DNA from 3 places in the Psychrobacillus sp. NPDC096426 genome. Region 1 is predicted to be linked to each of the others. Evidence: riboswitches for the same ligand, from Rfam matches in the RefSeq annotation. Region 1 holds a riboswitch; each other region holds the start of a gene.

Region 1 (8,205 bases):
TTCTTCATTGACAATAGCTTCAAAAACTACTTGTAGTCCAGGAATGTTAATGATGTCCTCGAAGTCATCTGTTACTAGTACACCAGGAGTTTCTATTCTTTCTTTGGATAGGTTATGGACAAGAATAGCGCTAATTTCAATATCCAATCCTAGCGATTTTTTTAAGTCTTCTTTTTTTTCATTGACAATATGATATATCCCTTGACCGACTGTTCCGAAACCTAAGATTGCTGCTTTTATTTTCGCCATACTTTCTCCTCCAACTAAATCTGCACAATTGAGCTTTTTACATATTGTAGACTATTTCCGCCCAATTAACAACAAAATTCTATCTAGAGAGGACATTTGTTTTTTCCACAAGTACTTTATCTAAAGCATTTTGTAAGTCCTCTACCGCTTCTAACCCTACAGACAAGCGGATTAGATCCTCTGTTACGCCTGTTTTCACTAAATCTTCTGGTGTTAACTGTTGATGTGTTGTAGAAGCTGGGTGAATAATCAATGACTTCGCGTCTCCCACGTTTGCTACATGCGACCAAATTTCTATATTATCGATAATGCGACGACCTGCTTCTCTTCCGCCTTTTACGCCAAAGTTTAAGATAGACCCAAAGCCGTTTTGTAGATATTTTTTCGCCAGTTCATGAGACGGATGATCTTCCAATCCTAAATAATTCACCCATTCTACACCTTCATGGTTTACTAAATATTCCGCAATTTTTTGTGCATTCTCATTGTGCTTAGGTACTCGAAGATGGAGCGTTTCTAGCCCTTGTAAGAACGAAAACGCTGCTTCTGGACTTAACGAAGGTCCGAAATCACGTAGAAGCTGTACACGTAATTTAATCGCAAATGCGACGTTTGGTACATCGATTCCATAGCGTAATCCGTGATATGTTATATCTGGTTCAGTAAACCCTGGGAATTTATCTGAGTTCCAGTCAAAGTTTCCTCCGTCTACCACGATTCCACCGATCGTCGTTCCATGTCCGCCAATCCATTTCGTAGCGGAATGGATAACAACATGAGCACCGTGCTTAATCGGGTTCGTTCCATACGGAGTAGCGAATGTATTATCTATTAAAAGTGGAACGCCTACTTCATTTGCAATCGCCGCTACTTTTTCTATATCTAATATATTTAGACTTGGGTTTCCAATCGTTTCTGCGAAAAAGCCTTTTGTTTTATTAGTTACTGCAGCACGGAAGTTTTCCGGATTAGTAGAGTCAACGAATTTTACCGTAATGCCGTAACGAGGCAGCGTATGTGCAAATAAATTAAATGTACCGCCATATAAGTTTTCTGCTGCAATTATTTCGTCCCCTGCGCCCGCAATATTCAAAATCGAGAACGCAATTGCCGCCATACCCGAAGATACTGCAACTGCTGCCGTTCCACCTTCAAGAAGCGCTACTCGTTGTTCGAAAACATCGACAGTCGGGTTCATAATACGAGAGTAAATATTGCCCGTTTCTTTTAATGCAAAAAGATTTTGTGCATGTTCTGTATCGCGAAATACGTAAGAAGTCGTTTTGTGAATAGATACTGCTCGTGAACCTGTTACTGGATCTGGCTGTTGACCACCGTGCAAAAGAACTGTTTCTTTTTGAAGATTTGTCATTTTGAATTCCTCCTAAAAATAGTTTAGATGGACGCATTGGGAAACGGGTAAGAATCATTAGGACAAACAAAAAACCCCGCTTCGATTAAGAAGAGGGGTGCAGTTTCGCATGTTCCTCCTCTTATCTTCCAAATTCGAGTAATCCGAATTTGTAGGAATTAGCACCTTTCCAAGTTTAGAACTCGGTGGTTGCCGGGCATCGCAGGGCCTAGTCCCTCCGCCACTCTTGATAAGAGTATTAGATTTAGTTTTCCATCTTGATACAAAGTATAAGATTCTATTAAACTATAAGTCAAGTGTTTTTATAAAAAATTCTGAAACTTCTTTGGTGATGGAACGTTTAATGTATTGTAGTTATTAGATAGAGAGGTGAGATGATGGCAGTTTGGATTTTGATTATATTAGTTATTAGTTACTTAGTCGGCTCAATCCATGGTTCGAAAGTTGCGCAGGTTCTAAGTGGCGTCAATATCAAAAAAGAAGGGCTCAAAAATTCTGGTGCTTCGAATGCGGCGATTGTGCTAGGTATGAAATATGGCATCCTAGTCGCTGTGATTGATATTTTAAAGGGAGTACTCGTTATTGTCGGCGTGCGTTTTTGCATCCAACAATATGGTATTTTTTCCGTTATGGAATCGGATTTATTGCTTTATTTGGCTGGAGCTGCTGTTATTTTAGGGCATAATTTCCCAATTTATACTAGATTTCAGGGTGGGAAAGGGACCGCTTCGATAATTGGAATACTATTTGCTATATATTGGCCTATTGGACTTATTGGACTTTTATTATTAGTAGGTACGACTTTTTTAACGGATTTTTTATTGATCGGTGTGTTTGTATTTTATGCAGTATTTATAGTGGCTTCCATTTGGTTTGCCGAAGGGGTTGCACCTATTGCGGTTGCCGTTTTTTTATTCGTCATGGCTCTTATTCTCCATATCGAAAACTTTCGCCGTCTAGCCCGTAAAGAAGAACCAAGAATATCCGCGTTCTTGAAGAAAAAGAAACCATCTGTGTGAATGATATGAAGAAAAAAGTGAGGTGGATCGTGCTTATTCCTTTACTAGTTGTTATATCAGGCGGATTTGGTATGTGGATGATCACGAGCAAATGGCTAGACGATGGATTAGAACCGAAAGCAAATGGATCCAATGAATACGCCATCGTGCTTGGTGCAAAAGTGAAAAAAGGAAATGTCCCTTCTCTTGCTTTACGTTATCGTTTAGAAGCGGCACTCGCGTATGCTGTAGAAAATCCTCATGTGAAGCTCGTCGTATCTGGTGGACAAGGTCCCGATGAAGATATAGAGGAAGCTGTATTAATGAAAAACTTCCTTTTGGAAAACGGGTTAGCAGAGGAGCGTATCATCGTGGAAAATCGTTCGACCTCTACTTATGAAAACTTGTTGTTTTCGCAAGAGCTGTTGCCGGATGATGTGGATTCTGTGACGATTATTACGAGCGATTACCATCTATATCGTGCGAAAATGCTTGCTCGTAAGCTAAATTGGGATACGGATGTTGTAGCTGCAGAAACGCCAAAAGTGGTGAAGGCGAAAGTGAGATTGCGTGAGCGAGCTGCGCTTTTAAAGACTTATATTGTAGGGAAATAACTCCGAGATACTCGGAGTTATTTTGTCTAAGAAATTCGTGCTTTTCTACCTTCCCTACAAACTAATTTCATAAGAGAACGGTGGGCTGTAGGAACTAGCGTGAAAAAGATATCCATTGTTCTACGCAATGGCATTGGACAAATAATCGGTTTGTTTTTATGAACGCCATCCAAAGCGATTTTAGCTAGTTTTTCTGGAGACATTAACTTTTGCTTTTCTAATTGTTTGTACATAGCTACTTTGTCTATATTGATTGCCTTGGCACTAGTAAAAATAGGCGTATCAACAAATGTTGGACAAAGCGTGCTCACTTTTACCCCATATTCTTCTGCTTCAAAATGTAAAGAATTAGTCAAGCCTACAATAGCATGTTTGGTTGTCGAGTAAGCAGTAGTAAGAGGAGATGGCCCAAGCCCGGCAGCTGATGCTGTGTTAACGAGATGACCGAATCCTTGCTCTTTCATGATACGATATCCAACCTGTGTTCCATTGATTACTCCCCACAAATTAACGTTCACAATTTCCTTCCAGTCTTCCCTCGACATATCATATAACTCTCCATACATTGTAATACCCGCATTGTTAAATAGATAATCTAATCGCCCAAATTCTTTGTACGTATATTCAATTACACTCTCCACGCTTTTATAATCAGTAACATCCATATACTCATACCTAGCATTAGGCCCCGTTTCGTTAAGTTGAACCTCCGCAGTTTTTCCCTCTTTTTCATTTATATCTGCAATAATTACAAATACATCTTGGGACACGAGTTCGTTGCATAATGCCCTACCTATTCCTGAAGCACCACCTGTTACAATAGCAATCTTTTTGTAGTCTCCCATACGAAATCCCCCATTTTTATAACCGATTTATACTTGCTGCATATACGTCCGCTACAATTTGTGCACCAGTACTATTTAAATGAATTCCATCTAATGTAAGATTTAGTCCTCTTTTCTTTGATAACTCGTCGATTTTAGAAGGTTTCTTATAGAAGAAAACATCCAGCATGACTCTCATCGGATTTGTGCTAATGTAATCTGAACTATTTACATTGACTAAGTGCTCCTTAAATGCTGCTTGTATATTCACATAATCTACACTCTTCACTTTACTAATGGATTCGATAAGGGCTGCCAATTCTTTCGTTTCTTGATTAGGAGAATTGTGAAGGTCTTCGCCAACTATGGATGGCGATACGGTAACTACCTTTCTTGATGAAGCAATTACCATATCTAAAATTTGCTGATAAATTTCTTTAAACTCTTCATGGTTATTTACCACTGGCTGTGCTTGAACACTTAAGAGTTTAGAATAGACATCATTGACACCGATCCAAAGGAATATCAAATCATAGTCAGTAGCTAGCTTCATTTTTGTTAACCGTACATGCAAGCTTTTAACTGTTTCCCCTGGTTTCCCAAGATTGACGAACGTGACAGTTGGGTACCTTTCTTTTAAAATGTGAAAGAAAGAAACGCCAGGTCTACCATCTGTTAGACTGTCTCCAATGAACCCAATTTTCATATCAATTCCCCCTTTTTTTAATCGAAGCTAAAAAGATTGTAATCGCTTGTTTAAAAAGTGGCTCTAGCGTACTTAAATCTTGGGTGGTGTTCGTAAGTTGGCATAAGCCACCTAGCCATGTTCCTAATAGTGCAGTCCACTCCTCAATATTTCCTTCTTTAAATTCTCCATGTTCAACCCCTTCTTGAAATATAGAACGGTAAGATCCCATTGGTATTACTGCTAGCTCGAATAATTTCTGCACGGATTCTGGACTTGATTTTGGATCAGATGCTAACTCCTGCCCTGCTTTTAATAGTGGTGTCTGGTAATTGTATAAAACATGCATAGCCATTCCATACCATTTCTCTGTAGCAGTTGAATAAGCCGGTTCCTTTTCCAACCATTTTTCATACCATTCCCGCATTGATTTTTGTGCTAATAAAACAAAAAGCTTTTCTTTATTTTCAAAATGATAATAAATATGTCCCTTACTATAACCAGAGGCTTTTGAAATATCCCCTACGGTTGTTTGAGTATATCCCTTTTCAGAAAATAAAAGGAATGAATTTTCCATTATTACTTGCCTTGCTTTATCGCTATCATAACGTCTTTTATTCAATATTTTAGAAGCTCCTTCTTACATTTGAACAATCGTTCTATTTAAATTATAAATTATTTAACTGAAAATTCAAATCATTTTATGAGTGTTCATAATATTGTCACTTTGGATTAAAAGCAATACATCTTATTGGAAATGTATTGCCCAATGAACACGAGGCATTAGTTTTAGTTATATAGTCTAAATGTAGCTGTACTATATGCTATTAAGTTTCCTTGTTCATCGATTACTTTGCCATTTAAAATCGCCGTATGATCGGAGCGGTGTATAAGCTCACCAATTATTTCACTTGTTCCTTCAAAAACACTATTTAAAAACTTTACTTCCATTTGAATGGTTGATGCAGCCTTAACGCCTAATGATCTAGATGTTATGCCCATTACTATATCTAGACCAGACATTATAACTCCCCCATGCAACATATCCTTTAAGTTAGAAATTTCGGGTCTTTTTTTTATTTGAATTATTACTTTCCCATATTCAACACTTACACATTCGAATCCTATATACTTAAAAAAATTAGATTGTTCAAACTCATTAATCAAAGAAGAAAAGTTCATCATACAAGCCTCCTGTGCACCAATACTGTGATTTTATCATTGTTTCGTCGAATTTATCGCTTGTTTGCCATAAAAAGCACAAAAGGCGCGCATTTGCGTCTCTTGTGCTTTTTATCTTCTCTTGATATTTATAATAGCTATTAACTCTTTTGATATTGTACTTTCTCCAAATGACGTACCATTTGACCTAAGTGACTCTCTATATGTTTAACAATTAAATGATCGATTAAAAAAGACAGCGGTTTGCCATCAAAATTAGCGTTATAGCTTGGTGCAGTTTTACTTAAATCTTCCGCTTGGACTTTACTTAACGCTCGCTTTGTAAGAGAAATTAGCGATTGGAGACGAGTAATTACTTGTTCTGTAGAAACAGAAGCAACATAATTTTCTTCCACAGCGGCTAAACGTCGAACATGCTCGTGGTTACGTCCCCATTTTGCCCCAGGAACGATTAATAATGCTTCTAAATCTGCTACCCAGAATTCGACTGCTTCGATGACATGACAAGCAATTTGCATAACTGACCATTCTTCATCAGATGGCTTTTTATATAAGAAAGATGTTTCTGTTGCTTCTATTATGTGAACCATTTGATCGATGATTGATTTGATAATTGTTGAACTTTCTTTCAAATTTTCTATTGTCATTGTAAAATACTCCTTAGTGTCGGTTCTAAACCGTTAATTGTGATGCATTACAAAAAAACAAAGGAAGAAAGGAATGAATTTAATGTCTAGCAATACAACCATCGGCTCTTTAACTTTAGGAATTCAAATTATCGATGCCGTTGCGCAAAGTGATATTCCTTTAAAGTTTTCAGATATTCAAGAAATTACGGGTATTTCCAAAAGTAATTTGTACAAGTATTTAAATACATTAACGCAAATGGACTTATTATTTCGTGATCAAAAACGAGGGTATTTTTCATTAGGCTATAAGTTTTTAGAATACGGAACAGCAGCACTGCAAAATGCTGATTTCATAGGTAGATTAACTCCATATTTTAAAGAAATTAGTAAACTGACAAGCATGACCACTCTACTAGCAACTTGGATCAATGATGGACCTGTTATTACGAATATTTGGAATACCAATTATGGGTTAAATATTGGTGCACAGGTAGGAACAAAATTACCATTATCATCATCATCAGGTAAAATATTTGCAGCTTATGCCAATTCATTAGAAATAACAAATTGGATTGAACAGGAACAACAAACAATCGAACAATTTAACATAGCTAAATTTCAACGTGAGCTAAAGCAAATAAGGATGGAACATTTTACTTATTCCTATGAGCCACTTGTGCGTCATGTATCATCTATCGGCTTTCCAATTCTTAACTACAAACACGAGCTCGTAGGTTCTTTTTCTGTCGTCGGTTTTTCTGAAGATGTACCTAGTGCCTTCGATACAGACATTATTCAACGCATTATATCCATGAGTAAAGAAATGTCTGCAATATATGGTTATAAAGAGAAAGAGGAATAACTCCCCTCTTTCTTTTTTTATTCTATTAAGCTTTTACCTCGTTTTTTCGAACGTTGAAATAGTTGTATAAATGGTCTGCTACTTCATAATCTGTAGCTTTATGATTATTGAAAACAGTTTCACGTAATAAAATTGTGATTTCATCTTCCGCATGAATGATTTCTCCCCATTTACGTGCAGATGTTTGAACCATTGCACTACGAGGCTGTCTTTCCGCTTGGTATTTGGTAAAAGCCTCATTATAAGTAGATTCTGTTTCCAGTGCTTCCCCTATAACAAAAGCATCTTCCAGTGCCTGCGCACCACCTTGTGCTAAATATTGTAGCATCGGATGTGCGGCATCCCCTAACAATGTCACATTTCCTTCAGTCCAATTTTCAATTGGCAAGCGGTCGAACATTGCCCAACGGAATTGCGTAGAAATAAACTCTAACGCACGCGCTACTAATGGATGAGCTCCCTCAAAACGTTGTGCCATTTCTTCTGGTGTACCCCAGTCACCGTCTGGCTTGTAATCATAAGTTTTAAACACAACAACTTGATTATACAGTTCACCACGACGTACAGGATATTGGACTAAATGTAAGTTGGGACCAATCCACATAATGACATCATCCATTGCTACATCACCTTTAGCAGTGATTTCTTCTATTGGAATCGTTCCACGGTATGCAACATATTCAGAGCAAATAGGCTCGTCATTTGAAAATAATTTACGTATATTTGATTTTAAACCGTCTGCACCAATGACAGCTTCGGCACTATACGTTTCCCCTTTTTGGTTTGTAAC
Region 2 (8,205 bases), on a different contig from region 1:
TATGAATATAGTGGAAACATCAAAAGTGCAACCACCTTTGTTCGCCGGAGTACATCCTAAATGCGCTTGAGATTCTTTGTAGAAAATTATCCTATGTAATAGATTTAATATTTAATATTTCCAAATAGCACAAAAAAATCCACGAAGAGCTTGTCTTCATGGATTTAATCATCTTAGCCTTTAAAAGATTGTGCATCAATTCTTGCAACAAGTTGAATACTTTTCTCATAATCTCTTTGTCTTCTTTTTTCTACTTTCATTCGCAGAGCTTGACTGTTTCGTAATTCGTCGTATCCGAATCCGTGTACTCCTCTAAATGCGTGGTCCATTTGTTCCGTGTAAGGTAAGCCTTCTGAAGTGATAATGAATCATTCCTTTCAATTTTTTACGCCTACTCTATAGTACATACCCACGTATATTCATATTAAACATTTATTTTTCTTTGGAAAATCGATCGACGATAATAGAAATATAACTTTATATGTATCTTATTTAGATACCGCATCTTAGCAAGTTGAATAAAGTGTCCGCAATGATTTTCGCTACAGGGCGGACGCTTTCCGCGGGGTGAGCGATGAACCTTCACCGCCGCTACGCGTGCGCTGTAAAGTTTCATCTGTCTCACTTCATCCCGCTAGAGTAGCCGTCCTTCCGCTCCAATCTATAAAAGTTGCTAGCTAATCAGCGGCACTGCGTTAAATTCAATCTTATGTATTGTTTCTTGAAAATAAAATCCAATAAATGGTTGAACGAGACGTAACATGCTGCGAACGCGACAATCTACCTTTCGAATACGACAAAACACATCTCGAAAGCAACAAACAGGACCCTGTACACGACAAACAGGCCCAGCGGAAATCATATCGGTCACCAAATAAAGCTTTTACGACGCAGTATCCCTATATAGTGGCATACCATCTACTTGATAATTCCATAAAGCATATAAAAAAGCAGGCACTTAATATGCGTGCCCGCTTGATCGTTATATTTATTCGTTTACTGGTACGATTGATCCGCCCCACTCATTTTGGATGAAGTCTTGGATTTCTTGTGAGTGTAATGCGTTTACTAATGCTTTGATTTTTTCATTGTTTTCATTGCCAGCTTTTGTTGCAATGATGTTTATATATGGTGATTCTGAAGCTTCTTCAATAGCAATTGAGTCTTCAAGAGGATTTAAACCAGCATCAATTGCATAGTTAGAATTTATAAGTAGAGCGTCTCCTTCGTCATTTTCATACAATTGCACCATTAATGCAGATTCGTAGTTTGGATCGAATTTTAAGTTTTTAGGGTTTTCTACGATATCAGAGATTTCTGCTGTTGTTTTATCAACGCCATCTGCCAATTTGATTAATCCCTTTGCTTCAAGCATTGCTAAAATACGGCCATGGTCAGGAATAGAGTTACTCATTAAAATTGTTGCACCTTCTGGTAGCTCTTCAATAGAATTATATTTTTTAGAATATAATCCGATTGGTTCGATATGAATTCCACCAGCGTTTACGAAATCATATCCAAATGTAGCAATTTGATCCTCTAAATAAGGAATATGTTGGAAATAGTTCGCATCTAACTCGCCAGACTCTAAATCTTTATTTGGTAATACATAATCTTGATAAGGTTCCACAACAAGTTCAATTCCTTGTTCCTCAAGAATAGGCTTTGCTTGTTCTAAAATAATTGCGTGTGGTGTGTTTGAAGCACCTACCACTAATTTATTGCTTTCTTCTTCTCCACAAGCCGCAAGTGTTAGCGCACTTATTGATAATAATGCTCCAGCTAAAAATTTCTTCATCTGTATTCTCTCCTTCTAATTTTCCCCATTTTTATATGTGATCGGGTAAACCCGTGAACACCTAACGTTTATCTATTTTCGTTGTAATCATATCGCCAATCCATTGAATGATAAATACTAGGATTAATATTAAAATCGTTGCGACTAATGTAACATCTTCTCTACTGCGTTGGAAGCCATCTAGAAAAGCAAGTGTTCCTAAACCACCAGCACCAATTATTCCCGCCATTGCTGTATATCCAACGAGTGAAATACAAGTTACTGTAATCCCAGACACTAAAGCTGGCATCGATTCTGGAAGTAAAACCTTCCATATAATAGTAGAGGTTTTGGCACCCATCGATCTTGCTGCTTCTAAAACACCTTTATCAATTTCCCGTAAAGCGATTAACACCATACGCGCATAGAACGGAGCAGCCCCAATGACGAGAGCAGGGAACGCTGCATTTGGCCCACGCATTGTGCCAACTAAAAATTTCGTTAAAGGAATTAATAAAATGATTAAAATAATAAACGGAATAGATCGGAATATATTTACAAAAGCCCCTGTTAACCAGTTCGCTAGCTTATTTGCCCATGCTTGATGTGGACTTGTTAAGAATAATAAAAGACCGAGTGCTAAACCAATAACTGCTGTTAATATAGTAGAAATTGCCGTCATATATAATGTTTCGAGCGCAGCGTCCCACATTTTAGGCCAATCAACATTCGGAAAAAGCGTATTAATCATTGTTGATCACCTCTGTACTTACTTTTTGATCATGTATAAATTGGATCGCTTCATCGACTGCAAATGCATCGCCCTCTAATTGCAGAATTAGTGTACCAAATGCACCGCTCTTTGTATGCGATATATTTCCTTGCACAATATTCACTTCTAGTTCGAATTGTTTGATCAGCCTAGAAAGTATTGGTTGTTCCGTTTGTTCTCCAACAAAGGTGAGTTTGATTAACTTCCCATTTGGATATAGATCCACTAAGTTTTGGATCGTTTGCATTGTTTGCGTCGATTCAGAAACTTGTGAAACAAATCTTTTGGTAATCGGTTGATGTGGATTTTGGAAAACTTCTAACACGTCGCCCTCTTCAACTACGTGTCCACCTTCCATTACCGCCACGCGATTGCAAATTTTTTGAATGACTTGCATTTCGTGTGTGATCAATACAATCGTTAAACCTAGCTTCTCATTAATGCTGACTAATAGATCCAAAATAGCATCCGTTGTTTCTGGATCCAGGGCTGATGTTGCTTCATCGCATAGCAATACTTCTGGACGATTTGCTAATGCTCTGGCAATTCCTACACGTTGTTTCTGCCCACCTGATAGTTGGGAAGGATAGTAATTGCCTCTCCCTTCTAAGCCTACAAGCTCTATCAACTCATTCACTCGTGCTACTCGCTGATCTTTTGGAACTCCAGCTATTTCAAGCGGGAAAGCAATGTTTTCTGCGACTGTTCTGGACCATAACAAGTTAAAATGTTGGAAAATCATACTCACTTTGTGTCGAACTTGACGAAGTTTGTCCTCATTTATAGAAGTAATTTCTTTTCCGTTTACAACTATTTGTCCAGCAGTTGGTTTCTCTAATCCATTGAGCAACCGGATTAATGTACTTTTCCCAGCACCACTATATCCAATAATGCCGAAAATCTCGCCTTGCTTTATGTCAAGATTTACATCGTCAACAGCAATTATCGTACCTTGTTTCGTTTTAAACTTCTTCGAAACGTCTTTTAAACTTATCATGTAAATCTCACACCCTCCTAATCAATTACGCCTCGGAGTACTTACGCCCAAGGCTTATACTTTATTTTTGCAAGGTTTGAACACTGCTCCTGCGGTTACTCGTCGCAAACAATAACTGCTGAATAAAGTAAAAAATCCCTTCTGCAAAAGAGCAGAAGGGAAGTAAGTTATCTATAAATAGAACTTTTCCATTCTCTCATTTCCCAAAGCATTCGCTTTGCGTGATTTGGCACCATTTCATTTTCATGACGGTTGCCGGGCTTCATAGGGCACTTCCCTCCACCACTCTTAATAAGAGTAACACTATTTAATTTATATGACTCAGTAAGACGTATTTTATCACATTTCTACTTCGTCGTCAATTCTTTTTATTGTTTCTAACAGAAAAGGAACGGATTGAAAAGCGTATATTTTTTTATATACATGACCTTGTTTGGCAATCAACAGGCATGGGACACTTTCAATTTCATATTCCATCGCTAGGTTTTCTAAATAATTTATATTTGCTTGGCCAACTGGATTCGGTACTAATTCATTAATCACTTGCATCATTTTACTTGCTACCATGCAAGTACCGCACATCGGTGTATAGAGATAGAATAGCGAAAGCTGGTTGCCATTTTTTAATTGCTCCCACTGTTCACGCGTCCATTCATTCACAAAACATCATCCTAAAGTAAAAATTCTTTTTTCACTTTAATATTAACACGTTTCAGTATAGATGCCAAAACTTTGAAAGGGGTATTGGCGACTTCGCAATACATCGGATTCGTGTAAAGATGAATTGCTTCTGGATATTCTTTTCGGACGACGGAACGTATTTGTTCACCTGATTTATCCGCATCTAAAAAAGCGTATATGGGTAAATCATCGTATGGGCTCAAAATTTCCTCTAGCTTTACATTAGAGATCGTACCATTTGTACAAATAATTTCTGGGGATTCATCAAGAAGTCGTAAAAGCTGAAGCTTATCCGATCTTCCTTCGACGAGAATTACTTTTTCACTAAAAACTTTAGCCAATTAGCTTCTCTCCCTAATTATCATCGTTAACTCAGTATATGAAAAAAACGCCGACAATTAACCGGCGTTTTGATTATTATTCTGCAATTAATTCTTCGTATTGTTCAGCACTTAATAAGCCATCAATTTCAGAAGTATCTGATGGTTCTACGACGATCATCCATGCATTTTCATACGGAGATTCGTTTACAAATTCAGGGCTATCTTCTAGTTCGCTATTTACTTCTACAACTTTTCCACTAATAGGCGCATAAAGTTCTGAAACAGTTTTTACTGATTCTACACTACCGAATGGGTCTCCTGCTTTAATATCGTCTCCCACTTGTGGAAGTTCAACAAACACGATATCCCCAAGCTCAGATTGTGCAAAATGAGTAATACCGATACGTGCATTACCACCTTCTGTTTTTACCCATTCATGCTCTTCTGAGTATTTCAATTCTTTTGGTGTGCTCATAAATTATACCCCTCTCAAATAAGTTATATATTCATCTATAATATTCACATATTTTTATGATAAAAACAACTACTTTAGGACTTTATCCAAATTTGTTCAAACTCTTCTTCTTTAAAACCAAGTGTCAGATGTTTACCATCAAAAACAAGTGGTCTTTTCACTAGCATCCCATCGGATACTAGCTTTTCAATCTGTTCTTCTTCTGTCATATTTGGAAGCTTGTCTTTTAATTGTAGTTCTCGATATTTTGTTCCACTTGTATTAAAAAGTTTCTTTATTTCGATGTTTGTTTTTTCTAGTATTTCTTTTATTAATTCTTTTGTAGGTGGATTGTCAACTATTTGATTGTGTTCAAATTCTATATTATTGTCTTTCAACCACTTACTTGCTTTATTACATGTACTACATTTAGGGTAACCAAAAAATTGAATCTTCATTACTTCTCACCTTTTTTCTTTTTATCATATCAAAAAATACTGTGGACCGCACATCGGTTCACAGTATTTTTGTGGTGAGGTTCATTACACGACATATTTCTCCGCGTCAATTAATTTAACAGAAGCTTCCCGTTTTTTAGTAATGACATTATACGGTGTGTAGCGAGTTAGTTTGCGAAGAGCAGAAAGCATCATTCGTAATGTATCACCTTCTACTGATGCGATTAGCGTTTCTTTCGCAGCTTTTTCGATTTCATCAAATGCTTCTTGGCAGAAGATTTGCGTATAAAGCAGTTTTTGGTTTGACTTTTCTACTCCGTCACGACCAATTGCTTTTTCTGTACGTAATACCGCAGATTCCATTGCAAATAAGTTATTTGCGATATTAGCAATGTTCACTAGTACTTCTTGTTCTGCTTCTAGTTTTGTACCGAAACGTTGTGCAGCAAGCCCAGCAGCAAGTAACCCAATTTTCTTCGCATTCGCTACTAGTACTTTTTCTTGTGCAAGTGGTGCGTCACTTACTTCTTCCGGCATCATCATAAGTAACTCTTCTTGTAAGCTTTGTGCTTTTTCAAGTAGTGGCAATTCGCCTTTCATTGCTTTTTTCAAGAAAGTGCCTGGAACGATCAATCGGTTGATTTCATTTGTTCCTTCGAAAATACGGTTAATACGAGAGTCACGATAAATACGTTCTACTTCATACTCTTGCATGAAGCCATACCCACCATGCAATTGAACAGCTTCGTCTGCGATATAATCGAGCACTTCTGATCCTACTACTTTATTAATCGAACATTCAATTGCATATTCTGCGATAGATGCCGCAATTGCTTTCCCATCTTTTTGTTCTGCTTCACTTAACCTGCTCATACGCTCCTCAAAATAACCAACTGTACGGTAGATTAAACTTTCTGTTGCATACAATTTAGAAGCCATCGTTGCTAATTTTTGTTTCGTCAAATTAAAAGAAGAAATAGGTGTTTTAAATTGTTGACGTTGTTTTGAATAGGAAATCGCTAATTCTAATGCACGTTTTGAACCTCCAACAGTTCCAACTCCTAATTTGTAACGGCCAATATTTAAAATATTAAATGCAATCACATGACCGCGACCAATTTCACCTAGTAAATTTTCTACCGGCACTTGTGCATCTTGTAAAATGAGCGTGCGTGTAGATGAAGATTTGATGCCCATTTTCTTTTCTTCGGCTCCAACAGAAACACCGGGAAATTCGCGTTCTACGATGAATGCAGAAAATTTATCCCCATCCACTTTTGCATATACAACAAATACATCCGCAAAGCCTGCATTGGTGATCCATTGTTTTTCCCCATTTAAAATATAGTGCGTACCCTCTGCATTTAGCTTCGCCGTTGTTTTAGCCCCTAATGCATCTGAACCTGAACCTGGCTCAGTTAAAGCATAAGCAGAGATTTTATCCCCAGAAGCAGAGTTTGGTAAATATTTTTCTTTTTGTTCTTCATTCCCAAAAAGAACGATAGGTAAAGTTCCGATCCCTACATGTGCACCATGTGTAATAGAAAAACCACCAGCTACAGATAATTTCTCCGCAATTAATGCAGAAGAAATTTTATCTAATGCAATTCCACCATATGCTTCTGGGATATCAGCCGCTAGTAATCCAAGATCACCTGCAGATTTAAGTAATCGAACGGAATGTTCAAACTCATGATTTTCCAGTTTTTCTACTACAGGTAATACTTCATTCGTTACAAAGTCTTCTGCGGTTTTCGCAATCATTTTTTGCTCATCTGTAAAATCCTCTGGAGTGAAAATACGGCTTGCATCCACATCTTCTACTAAAAAACTTCCACCTTTAATAACATCCTTCACTTCTGTCATGTCCATTTCCCCCTATTTTTTAGTAATCAAATACGCCTCGGCGGATGCCACAGGACGCGGCGCTCCTAGCCAGAGTTCCTTGAAATTCAGCAGTTATTGTTAGCTCCTGCGCAAGCTCGTCGCAGAAAACATTTGCTTCCGCTTCTCTTCGTTCAGCTCCGCAGAAGACATTTGCTTCCGCTTCTCTTCGTTCAGCTCCGCAGAAAACATTTGCTGAATGAAGTTATAAAAGTTCAAAAACGCCTGCTGCTCCCATTCCTCCGCCGATACACATCGTCACAACTCCGAATTGTTTTCGTTGACGTTTAAGCTCGCTCATCATCTTCAATGTCAAAATAGTACCTGTCGCTCCAAGTGGATGACCTAGTGCGATTGCTCCACCATTTACATTTACTTTGTCTATATCAATACCTAAATGACGTATAACTTGGATTGATTGAGAAGCAAACGCTTCGTTCAGTTCCCAAAGATCAATATCGTCAATCGATAATCCCGCAAGCTTTAATGCTTTTGGAACAGCTACAATTGGACCAATCCCCATTACGTCTGGTGCAACTCCTCCTACTGCAAACGAACGGAATTTAGCGATCGGTTTTAACCCTTGTGCTTCTGCAACTTCACGGTCCATTACTAAAACTGCCCCTGCTCCGTCTGAAGTTTGCGAAGCGTTACCTGCTGTTACCGATCCGCGTACATTAAATGCTGGTCGTAGCTTTGCTAGTGTTTCGATAGACGTACCTACTCGAACACCTTCATCCATTTTGAACAAAAACTTTTTCTCTTGGGCTTTATTATTTTCATCCACGAAATGCTTCACTACTTCTACCGGAACAATATCATCTTCAAACTTGCCAGCAGCAATTGCAGCTGCAGCAAG
Region 3 (8,205 bases), on a different contig from region 1:
TGTGCTTCAATTGTTTCATTTGTTCCCTGAATTTTAATGATAGCCATTTCAATCTTCCTCTCTTATTTTGATGTTATTTGAAGTAGTGCTAGTTGATACTGAAATAAAAACTCACAGGCTTCTAATAGTTTCTTTGCTTCGAAAACGTCTTTTCCCCAAACAGTGATACCGTGGTTTCGTATTAGTACGGCTCCTTTATCAGCATGTATATGGTAACAAAATTCTTCTGCCAGGCTTGGAATATGCGCGTGATTTGGAATGATAGGGATAGAGAGCAACGCATCCTCTTCCCATAAACCAAAAGCTTTAATAAGCTCTTGACCTTGAAAGTCAATTTTTCCCTCATCACCATATATTTCAGAAATAACATTATTCGCCACTGTATGTACATGAAGACTACATCCAGCTGATGTTTTGTCGTATATGGCACAGTGCAGTAATGTTTCTGCAGATGGTTTTAAATCGGTCTTTTCAACTGGAAGTCCATTAGTGTCTACGAGTAAGAAGTCTTCCATTGTCCGCTTCTTTTTATCTTTTCCACTAGCTGTCACTAAAAAGTGTAGTGGATGATTGCTCACTTTTATCGCTAAATTCCCACTAGTCCCCATGAACCAATCTCTTGCGGCTAGTTCGTCTTTAATGTCAGCTAATTCTTCCCATTTGTTTTGAAGTGCTGTCATATTTCTACACCTAATTTTGCATCTATTATGTTTATGACATCATGGAAACTTTCAAACGGTTCATATGGAATAAGAAGTTCTTCGCATTTTTCTATCAGGAAATCTCGTGCAATGACGATGTCTGCTAATTTAGCAGCTTCTAGATCTGTTATAGAATCTCCAATGACAACGCTTAATGCATCACTGTCTTGGAGCCTGCGAATAATAGATGGCTTACAGCAGCCACAGCCTTTGTTTGTACATTGCTCATCGCATCCATGTGGAAAATTAATCTGTATCGTATCCCCCGAAAAGTCCGATTCGTTACAATAAACATCGGAAAACGGTCCGAACGGCTCAAGCATTGGATTCACAAAAAAATCGATTCCGCCACTCACAATATAAAGCGAAATTTTGTTTTGTTTTGTATAAGAAACAAATTCAGCAAAACCTTCGCGAATTTGTGCTTGTTCTAGCAAAAAAGTTGTAATTTGATCTTTCAGTGAAACAGGAAGTAGTGCGAACATATCCGTGACACCTTTACGAATCGATTGCTTTTGTCCCAGAATATTCTCTTTGATCTGCAAATACTCGGGAGGAGCAAATTGCTTCATAATAGAGATAATATTATCTTGAGTCGTAATCGTGCCATCAAAGTCGCAAAAGATGACTAGTTTTTTCATTATGCTTACCCCCATAATTCGATTGCTGATTTGAGTTCAACATGCTGCTTTGCCGCTTCTGAAAGCGGAATTTCAGCTAGGACAGCTTCCACGGCTTGTCTGAAGGCAAGCCCACCGCCAATCGCACCAGTAGGATGTCCATGTATCCCACCCCCAGCATTAATGATGCTATCGATTCCATAATCTTGCATTAAAAGAGGTACTAAACTTGGATGAATACCTGCAGAAGGAACTGGAAAAGTTCTTTTTACAGAACTTGCTTTTGTTAGCTCTTCGCCTAGAGTAAGTGCCACTTTTTTCTCGAGTGCAACACTTCCATACGGAGAAGGAAATAACGAAAAATCAGCTCCTGCGTAGCGCGTTAATTTGCCAAGTAAAAGGGAAGTTGCGACCCCGTAAAATGGAGAAGAAGTGAAAGCCCCGCTATATGCAGGATGCGCCATAAGTGGTAATTGAATATCATCATCTTCAACAAGCTCTTGTAGTACGTCTAGCCCGTATGCATGAACATTTAGTAGCAAAGCATCTGCTCCAAGTTCTTTTGCCCTTCTAGCTTTTTCTCTTAACTTCGACGTTCGTCCAGATAAATTCACTGCATAAAGCGTTCGATGTCCAGTTTCTTCATAAACTTGCCGTAACACTTCTTTGGCAGTTGTTATTCGCTTTTCAAAAGGAGTTAATGGGTTGTCAAAAAGTATCTCATCGTCTTTTACAAGATCTACCCCTCCAAGCGCTTGATGTTGAAGTTGCTCTGCTAAATAATCGATATCTCGCCCAATAACCCCTTTGAATATACTCATGATTAGTGGTCGCTCATGTACATTTAGTATGTTTCGAATATGTTCGATACCAAATCTCGGTCCAGGAAACTTTGCTAAAAGCTCCGGTGAAAATTCTAAGTCTAATAGTTTCACTTCCCCGTCTAATGATAATTTGCCAAAAACAGTTGTTAAGATGGCAGGCAAATCTGCTGAAAAGTTGGCACTAGGATACTCTACTTTGATCTCTGCTTTCACTTGATCAGTCTTAGATGGGTGGTGTATATTTTCAAACTGCGTAATGGAAACAACATTCCCTTTATGCTGTTTTAATTGTTCTTGTTCCAGTAAAGGTAGGTCGGTCCATGAGCCAATCGTCAATCCTAAAGCGATGCCCTCTGCTTTTTTTTCGAATGATCCAGGATTTCCGTACAATTGATATACTGAAGTTACTCCACTCATAATTTCAATCCCCTTTTAAAAAAATCAAATTAAAAAAACCTCTTCAAATAAGAAGAGGTTAAATAGTTAACAACTTCTTATTTCTCAGTCAACCGACTGCAAGAATTAGCACCGTGTTCAAAGTATGAATCGGTTGCCGGGTATCATTGGGCTCGTCCCTCCACCTGCTCTAAATAAGAAAATATTATTCAATTGAAATTATTATTATTGTCAAATTACTAACGATTATTTCACGCAATAAGAAAAATGTCAATACAGTTTTTAGATTTTTATAAAATTTTAAAAAATATGTTGACGGAACTTTTTGAATTATGTTAGGATTCAAATCAACAATATAAAGTTACAAATAATAGCACTCTTATCAAGAGCAGGCTGAGGGTAATGGCCCTATGAAGCCCAGCAACCGACTGTAATTCCGTTGTGAGACGGGGCGCTTTTTTTGCGCCGAGATGAACATCTCGTAAGGCACGGTGCTAATTCCATCAGAAAGGGAACTTTCTGAAAGATAAGAGGCGAGAAGTCTCTTATTCTACGCCTCTTTCTTTGGAAAGAGGCTTTTTATTTTGTACAGGAAGGTAGAGAAGAATGACGGTAGTTACGAAAAAAGAGTATGAATCATTAACAGAAGAAAAGGCAATTTTATACGCAAAAAGGCTGGAGCTTTTTCCAAAAGACGCGGAGTTGGAATGTCGTGAAATCGGTGATGGGAATCTAAATTATGTTTTTCATATCAAAGAATTAGAAAGTGGAAAGGGAATCATTTTAAAACAAGCTTTGCCGTATGCAAAAGTAGTTGGTGAAAGCTGGCCTCTCACGTTAAAGCGTGCACTAATTGAAGCAAAAGCACTTCAAAAACATGGAGAATTTGCAGTGGGACTAGTGCCCAAAGTATATGCAGTCGATGAGGAATTGGCGATTACAGTGATGGAAGATTTATCACATTTGACTATTGCACGGGAAGGGTTGATCCGTCTAGAAGCCTATCCTAAGTTAGCATCCCATATAGGGGAATATCTAGCACAAACTCTATTTCATACATCTGATTTTGCATTACATCCATTTGAAAAAAAGAAACTAGTTTCCGAGTTTTCTAATCCGGAACTGTGTAAAATTACAGAAGATCTCATCTTTACCGATCCATTTTTTGACCATGAAACAAATGATTTTGAGCCTTCTTTACGAGAGGCAGTAGCAGCAATTTGGAGTAATGAACCTTTAAAGCTAGAAGTCGCAAAATTGAAGAAAAGTTTTTTGACAGAAGCGGAAGCATTACTTCACGGAGATTTGCATACAGGTAGTATTTTTGCGAGTGAAACGGAAACAAAAGTGATTGATCCTGAATTTGCCTTTTATGGTCCGGTTGGTTTTGATGTTGGATTATTTTTAGCTAATTTAATAGTTCAAACGATTACAAGAGATGGGGAACAACGGGAGGTAATCCTCCACCATATTGCAGAAACATGGGATGTGTTTTCTGCGGAGTTTTCAAAACTTTGGGATACGAAGGCAGTGGAATCGTATAAAGATACGAAAGGATTTAAGGCGTATGTTCTGGAGAAAGTTTTCCAAGATACACTCGGTTTTGCTGGTTGTGAGTTAATACGCCGTACAATCGGTTTGGCACATGTGAAAGATTTGGACGGTATTGAAGACGGTGAAAAAAGAACGGTTTCGAAAAAACAAGCTTTACTGTTAGGTGAAGTGTTTATATTGAAACGAAGAGAAATTAATTCTATACAAGCGGTAATTGAATTACTTGAGGAGCTGCACAAATGAGTATTCCCTTATCTATCAAATGGAACAATCAGAAGCTTGAAATATTGAATCAGCAGAAACTACCACTAGAAGTGGAATACTTAACACTTGAAACATTGGAAGATGTATACGATGCAATCATTACGTTAAAAGTACGAGGAGCACCAGCAATTGGTATAACAGCTGCTTATGGATTAGCCTCAGCTGCACAACATTACAACACAAATTCTTTGGATGAATTTCAGCAGTTATTAGTTAAGGATGCTTTGTATTTAGCAGGGTCTAGGCCGACAGCTGTCAATTTAGCTTGGGCTTTAGAGCGTCTGAAAGGTTCTAAACCGCTCACTTTAACTGTACAGGAAGCGAAGGGACGGTTGTTAGAAGAGGCTATTAGCATACACAAGGAAGACGAAGCTTCTTGCCGTAAAATTGGTGAATTTGCCTTATCATTGCTTGGAAATCATACAAAGGTTATGACCATTTGTAATGCCGGAACCATTGCAACAGCGAAATATGGAACTGCCCTAGCACCTTTCCATCTTGGTAAGGAACAAGGAAAAAAGTTTCAAGTATTTGCTTGCGAAACTAGACCAGTGTTTCAGGGTTCAAGACTTACTGTATGGGAGCTTCAACAATCTGGAGTAGATGTCACGCTAATTACAGATGGTATGGCTGCACATACAATCAGTGCAAAAGGGATAGAAGCTATTATCGTTGGAGCAGATCGAATAGCTACAAATGGCGATACTGCAAATAAAATTGGAACGCTTAACTTGGCTTTATTAGCCGCAGCATATCAAATTCCATTTTATGTAGCAGCTCCTATTTCGACGTTCGATTTAACGATTGAAAGCGGCAAAGCAATACCAATAGAAGAACGTCCAGCGGAAGAAATAACGCATGTTGCTGGGAAGCAGGTAGCCCCTCCTAATACAAGAGTATATAATCCTGCTTTTGACGTGACACCAGGCCGTTTAATAACAGCAATCATAACTGAAAAAGGAATCATTCATCCAGAATACAACAAAAATATTGTGACATTACTACGTACACAAAAAGGAGAAGAATCATGAAGACAAAAACAAGTTGGTTACTATCAATTTTATTGATCATCGGAATTATATTAACGGGTTGTCAGCCAAAGGGGAATGCGAAGGAAGAAGCATCCACTTCTACCAAAACAGAAACGTCAGAGAATCCACTAGTAGGCAAGAAAATTGCATTGATTTTACAGCAAAACCTTGGTACTTTTTCTGCACAATACATTGAAGGTGTTAAAGAACAAGTAGAAAAATTCGGTGGCACTGTTACCGTTTTTAACTCAGAAGGTGATTTAGCAAAAATGGCTTCCAATCTAGATGCGGCAGTAAATCAAGGCTTAGATGGGATATTAATTGATCATGGTACAAAAGAAGCGTTAAACCTAGGAGTTCAAAATGCTATTGATAAAGGAATCCCAGTAGTAGCATTTGATGCGGGTGTCGATGTAGAAGGAATAACAACATTAGAACAAGGCGATCAAAAAATGGCTGAAATGACATTACAAAAATTATCGGAAGATGCAAATGGTGAAGCGAACATTGTGAAAATTTGGGTTGCAGGTTTTGCCCCGATGGAAAAAAGACAAGTTGCTTACGAGAAGTTTTTATCGGAAAATCCGGGAATAAAAGAAATTGCTACTTTTGGAGCGGCGACACCAAATACTGCTTTAGATACACAAGCACAAATGGAAGCCATATTAAAACAATATCCAAATGAAGGAGATATTACGGCAGTTTGGGCAGCTTGGGATGAATTCGCAAAAGGTGCAGTTCGCGCGATTGAACAGGCAGGTAGAACAGATATTAAAGTGTACAGTATTGATATGAGCGATGAAGATTTGCAAATGATTCAAAAAGAAAATAGTCCTTGGGTTGCTTCTGCTGCCGTAGATCCTATGGATATAGGGCGTATTCAAGTACGCTACTTATTCCAAAAGATTAACGGAGAAAATCCAACAGCAAATGTTGTACTAGATCCAGTGTTTGTGGATGCTTCTAAACTTCCGGAAGAAACAGTGACGACTAATAGTTTACATGAGTTTGTCGAAGGATGGGGTGCAAGTGAACAAGGGTATACAGATGCATTAAAAGGGTTGGAAAATTAATAAACTCAACTACTAGCAGCTGTCCTGAAACAGGATAGCTTCTTTTTGAGAAAGGAGCATATTTGTGGCAAATCCTTTTCTTTCGATGAATTCGATACGTAAGTCATTTGGAAATGTGACAGCACTAGAGAATGCAAATTTTCACCTAGAAAAAGGGGAAGTACATGCATTGTTAGGCGTAAATGGTGCAGGAAAAAGTACGCTTATGAAAATTTTATCGGGAGTGTATGAGCAAGATGAAGGGGAAGTCTTATTAGATGGTAAGGGTGTTCATCTACGTTCCCCAAAAGCAGCAAAAGAACATGGAATTTACTGTGTTTATCAGGAAGTAGATACAGCATTAGTTCCCGAATTATCGGTTGCTGAAAATATAATGCTTGATACTATTGCGACTCATAATAACTTGTTTATCTCCACTCCGAAACTAAACAAAGAGGCGAGGAGTGCACTGCAACAATTGCAAGCGGAGAATATCTCCGTACAACAACCTGCCTTTAAGCTTACATTAGCAGAAAAACAATTAGTATTAATTGCAAGGGCACTTGTTAGTTCAGCCAAAATAATTATTTTCGATGAACCAACAGCTCCTTTATCACTTCATGAATCAACTAAACTGTTTTCCGTTATTCAACATCTGAAAGCACAAGGAGTAAGTTGTGTATTTATTTCACATCGACTTCCCGAAGTGTTTGAGATTAGTGACAAAATTACCGTCATGCGCGACGGGACGCTGGTGGACGTTTTTCAAACGGCAGATGCAACTGCCGAGGATATAATTGAAGCAATGCTTGGTACTTCATTTCATCAAGAACAACATACTAGAAATTACCCTTTAGGTGAAACGTTACTGGATGTAAAAGAACTGTCTGACGGTCACAAGTTAAACAATCTTTCATTTACTGTTTCAGAAGGAGAGGTTGTTGGTATTGTTGGTCTTGTAGGAGCGGGAAAAACGGAGTTAGCGAAAACATTATTTGGCTTAGAGCCACTAACAAATGGAAGTGTGAAACTTTCAGGCAAGGAATTAAGAGTGACACATCCGAAAGATGCTATTAGTGCAGGGATGGCACTTATTCCAGAAGAACGTCGAAAAGAAGGGCTATTCGTACACGAATCATTGCAAACGAATGCTTCTTTTCCAAACTTACGAAAGTTTTCCAATCTATTATTTATGAATAAAAGCGCTGAAAAAAGTTTTGCGAAGGATATTATTAAACGATTACAGATTAAAACAGACAACACGGATACACCAATTGTTCATTTAAGTGGAGGAAACCAACAAAAAGTAGTAATCGGTAAATGGATTTCGCGTGATTCCATTTTATATTTGTTTGATGAACCGACAAAAGGCGTTGATATTGGGGCAAAAGCAGATATTTTTGCGCTTATTCGTAAACTAGCGGAGAGTGGAAAAGGCTGTCTTTATTTTTCAAGCGAAATTCAAGAAGCAATCGGTATTTCCGATCGCATTATAGTTATGTATAACGGTCAAATCGTGAAGCAGTTTTCACGGGAAGATGCGACCCAGGAGAGGATTTTGTTGTATGCAAGCGGTGGGAAAGAAGAATAAAGTGAAGGAAAGTGGCATTCAATTTCTATTTAAGTACGGGGCTATTGCTTTATTAATCATCATTATTTTGTATTTTAGTTCCATTAGTCAAGCATTTTTAACTTATGCTAACTTCACAGATATTTTGCGTTCGATATCTATTGTTACGTTACTCGCATTAGGGGTTACCTTT

The links. A riboswitch is a leader RNA that binds a small molecule or an ion and turns the genes downstream of it on or off. The one in region 1 is predicted to bind S-adenosylmethionine.
Region 2: it holds a riboswitch for S-adenosylmethionine, as region 1 does, so the genes downstream of both, ACIQYS_RS13480 (methionine ABC transporter ATP-binding protein) here and ACIQYS_RS12545 (O-acetylhomoserine aminocarboxypropyltransferase/cysteine synthase family protein) in region 1, are expected to answer to the same signal.
Region 3: it holds a riboswitch for S-adenosylmethionine, as region 1 does, so the genes downstream of both, ACIQYS_RS06885 (2,3-diketo-5-methylthiopentyl-1-phosphate enolase) here and ACIQYS_RS12545 (O-acetylhomoserine aminocarboxypropyltransferase/cysteine synthase family protein) in region 1, are expected to answer to the same signal.

What each region holds. Positions count from the first base shown of each region.
Region 1 covers NZ_JBIWEX010000013.1:83,812-92,016, forward strand. The annotation lists gene ACIQYS_RS12540 (homoserine dehydrogenase) at 1-249, opposite strand, end outside; gene ACIQYS_RS12545 (O-acetylhomoserine aminocarboxypropyltransferase/cysteine synthase family protein) at 329-1,621, opposite strand; SAM riboswitch class I at 1,740-1,857, opposite strand; gene ACIQYS_RS12550 (glycerol-3-phosphate acyltransferase) at 1,999-2,640, shown strand; gene ACIQYS_RS12555 (YdcF family protein) at 2,646-3,233, shown strand; gene ACIQYS_RS12560 (SDR family NAD(P)-dependent oxidoreductase) at 3,260-4,078, opposite strand; gene ACIQYS_RS12565 (GDSL-type esterase/lipase family protein) at 4,095-4,763, opposite strand; gene ACIQYS_RS12570 (TetR/AcrR family transcriptional regulator) at 4,765-5,364, opposite strand; gene ACIQYS_RS12575 (PaaI family thioesterase) at 5,532-5,924, opposite strand; gene ACIQYS_RS12580 (DinB family protein) at 6,065-6,571, opposite strand; gene ACIQYS_RS12585 (IclR family transcriptional regulator) at 6,645-7,415, shown strand; gene ACIQYS_RS12590 (FAD-dependent monooxygenase) at 7,441-8,205, opposite strand, start outside.
Region 2 covers NZ_JBIWEX010000015.1:34,602-42,806, forward strand. The annotation lists gene ACIQYS_RS22430 (YuzK family famiily protein) at 174-329, opposite strand; gene ACIQYS_RS13470 (MetQ/NlpA family ABC transporter substrate-binding protein) at 989-1,798, opposite strand; gene ACIQYS_RS13475 (methionine ABC transporter permease) at 1,860-2,528, opposite strand; gene ACIQYS_RS13480 (methionine ABC transporter ATP-binding protein) at 2,521-3,546, opposite strand; SAM riboswitch class I at 3,740-3,844, opposite strand; gene ACIQYS_RS13485 (thioredoxin family protein) at 3,886-4,206, opposite strand; gene ACIQYS_RS13490 (toprim domain-containing protein) at 4,218-4,568, opposite strand; gene gcvH (glycine cleavage system protein GcvH) at 4,645-5,025, opposite strand; gene ACIQYS_RS13500 (arsenate reductase family protein) at 5,100-5,462, opposite strand; gene ACIQYS_RS13505 (acyl-CoA dehydrogenase family protein) at 5,547-7,328, opposite strand; gene ACIQYS_RS13510 (acetyl-CoA C-acetyltransferase) at 7,552-8,205, opposite strand, start outside.
Region 3 covers NZ_JBIWEX010000006.1:81,524-89,728, forward strand. The annotation lists gene ACIQYS_RS06870 (1,2-dihydroxy-3-keto-5-methylthiopentene dioxygenase) at 1-47, opposite strand, end outside; gene ACIQYS_RS06875 (methylthioribulose 1-phosphate dehydratase) at 63-680, opposite strand; gene ACIQYS_RS06880 (2-hydroxy-3-keto-5-methylthiopentenyl-1-phosphate phosphatase) at 677-1,342, opposite strand; gene ACIQYS_RS06885 (2,3-diketo-5-methylthiopentyl-1-phosphate enolase) at 1,348-2,562, opposite strand; SAM riboswitch class I at 2,637-2,742, opposite strand; SAM riboswitch class I at 2,918-3,074, shown strand; gene mtnK (S-methyl-5-thioribose kinase) at 3,148-4,338, shown strand; gene mtnA (S-methyl-5-thioribose-1-phosphate isomerase) at 4,335-5,390, shown strand; gene ACIQYS_RS06900 (sugar ABC transporter substrate-binding protein) at 5,387-6,463, shown strand; gene ACIQYS_RS06905 (sugar ABC transporter ATP-binding protein) at 6,528-8,033, shown strand; gene ACIQYS_RS06910 (ABC transporter permease) at 8,008-8,205, shown strand, end outside.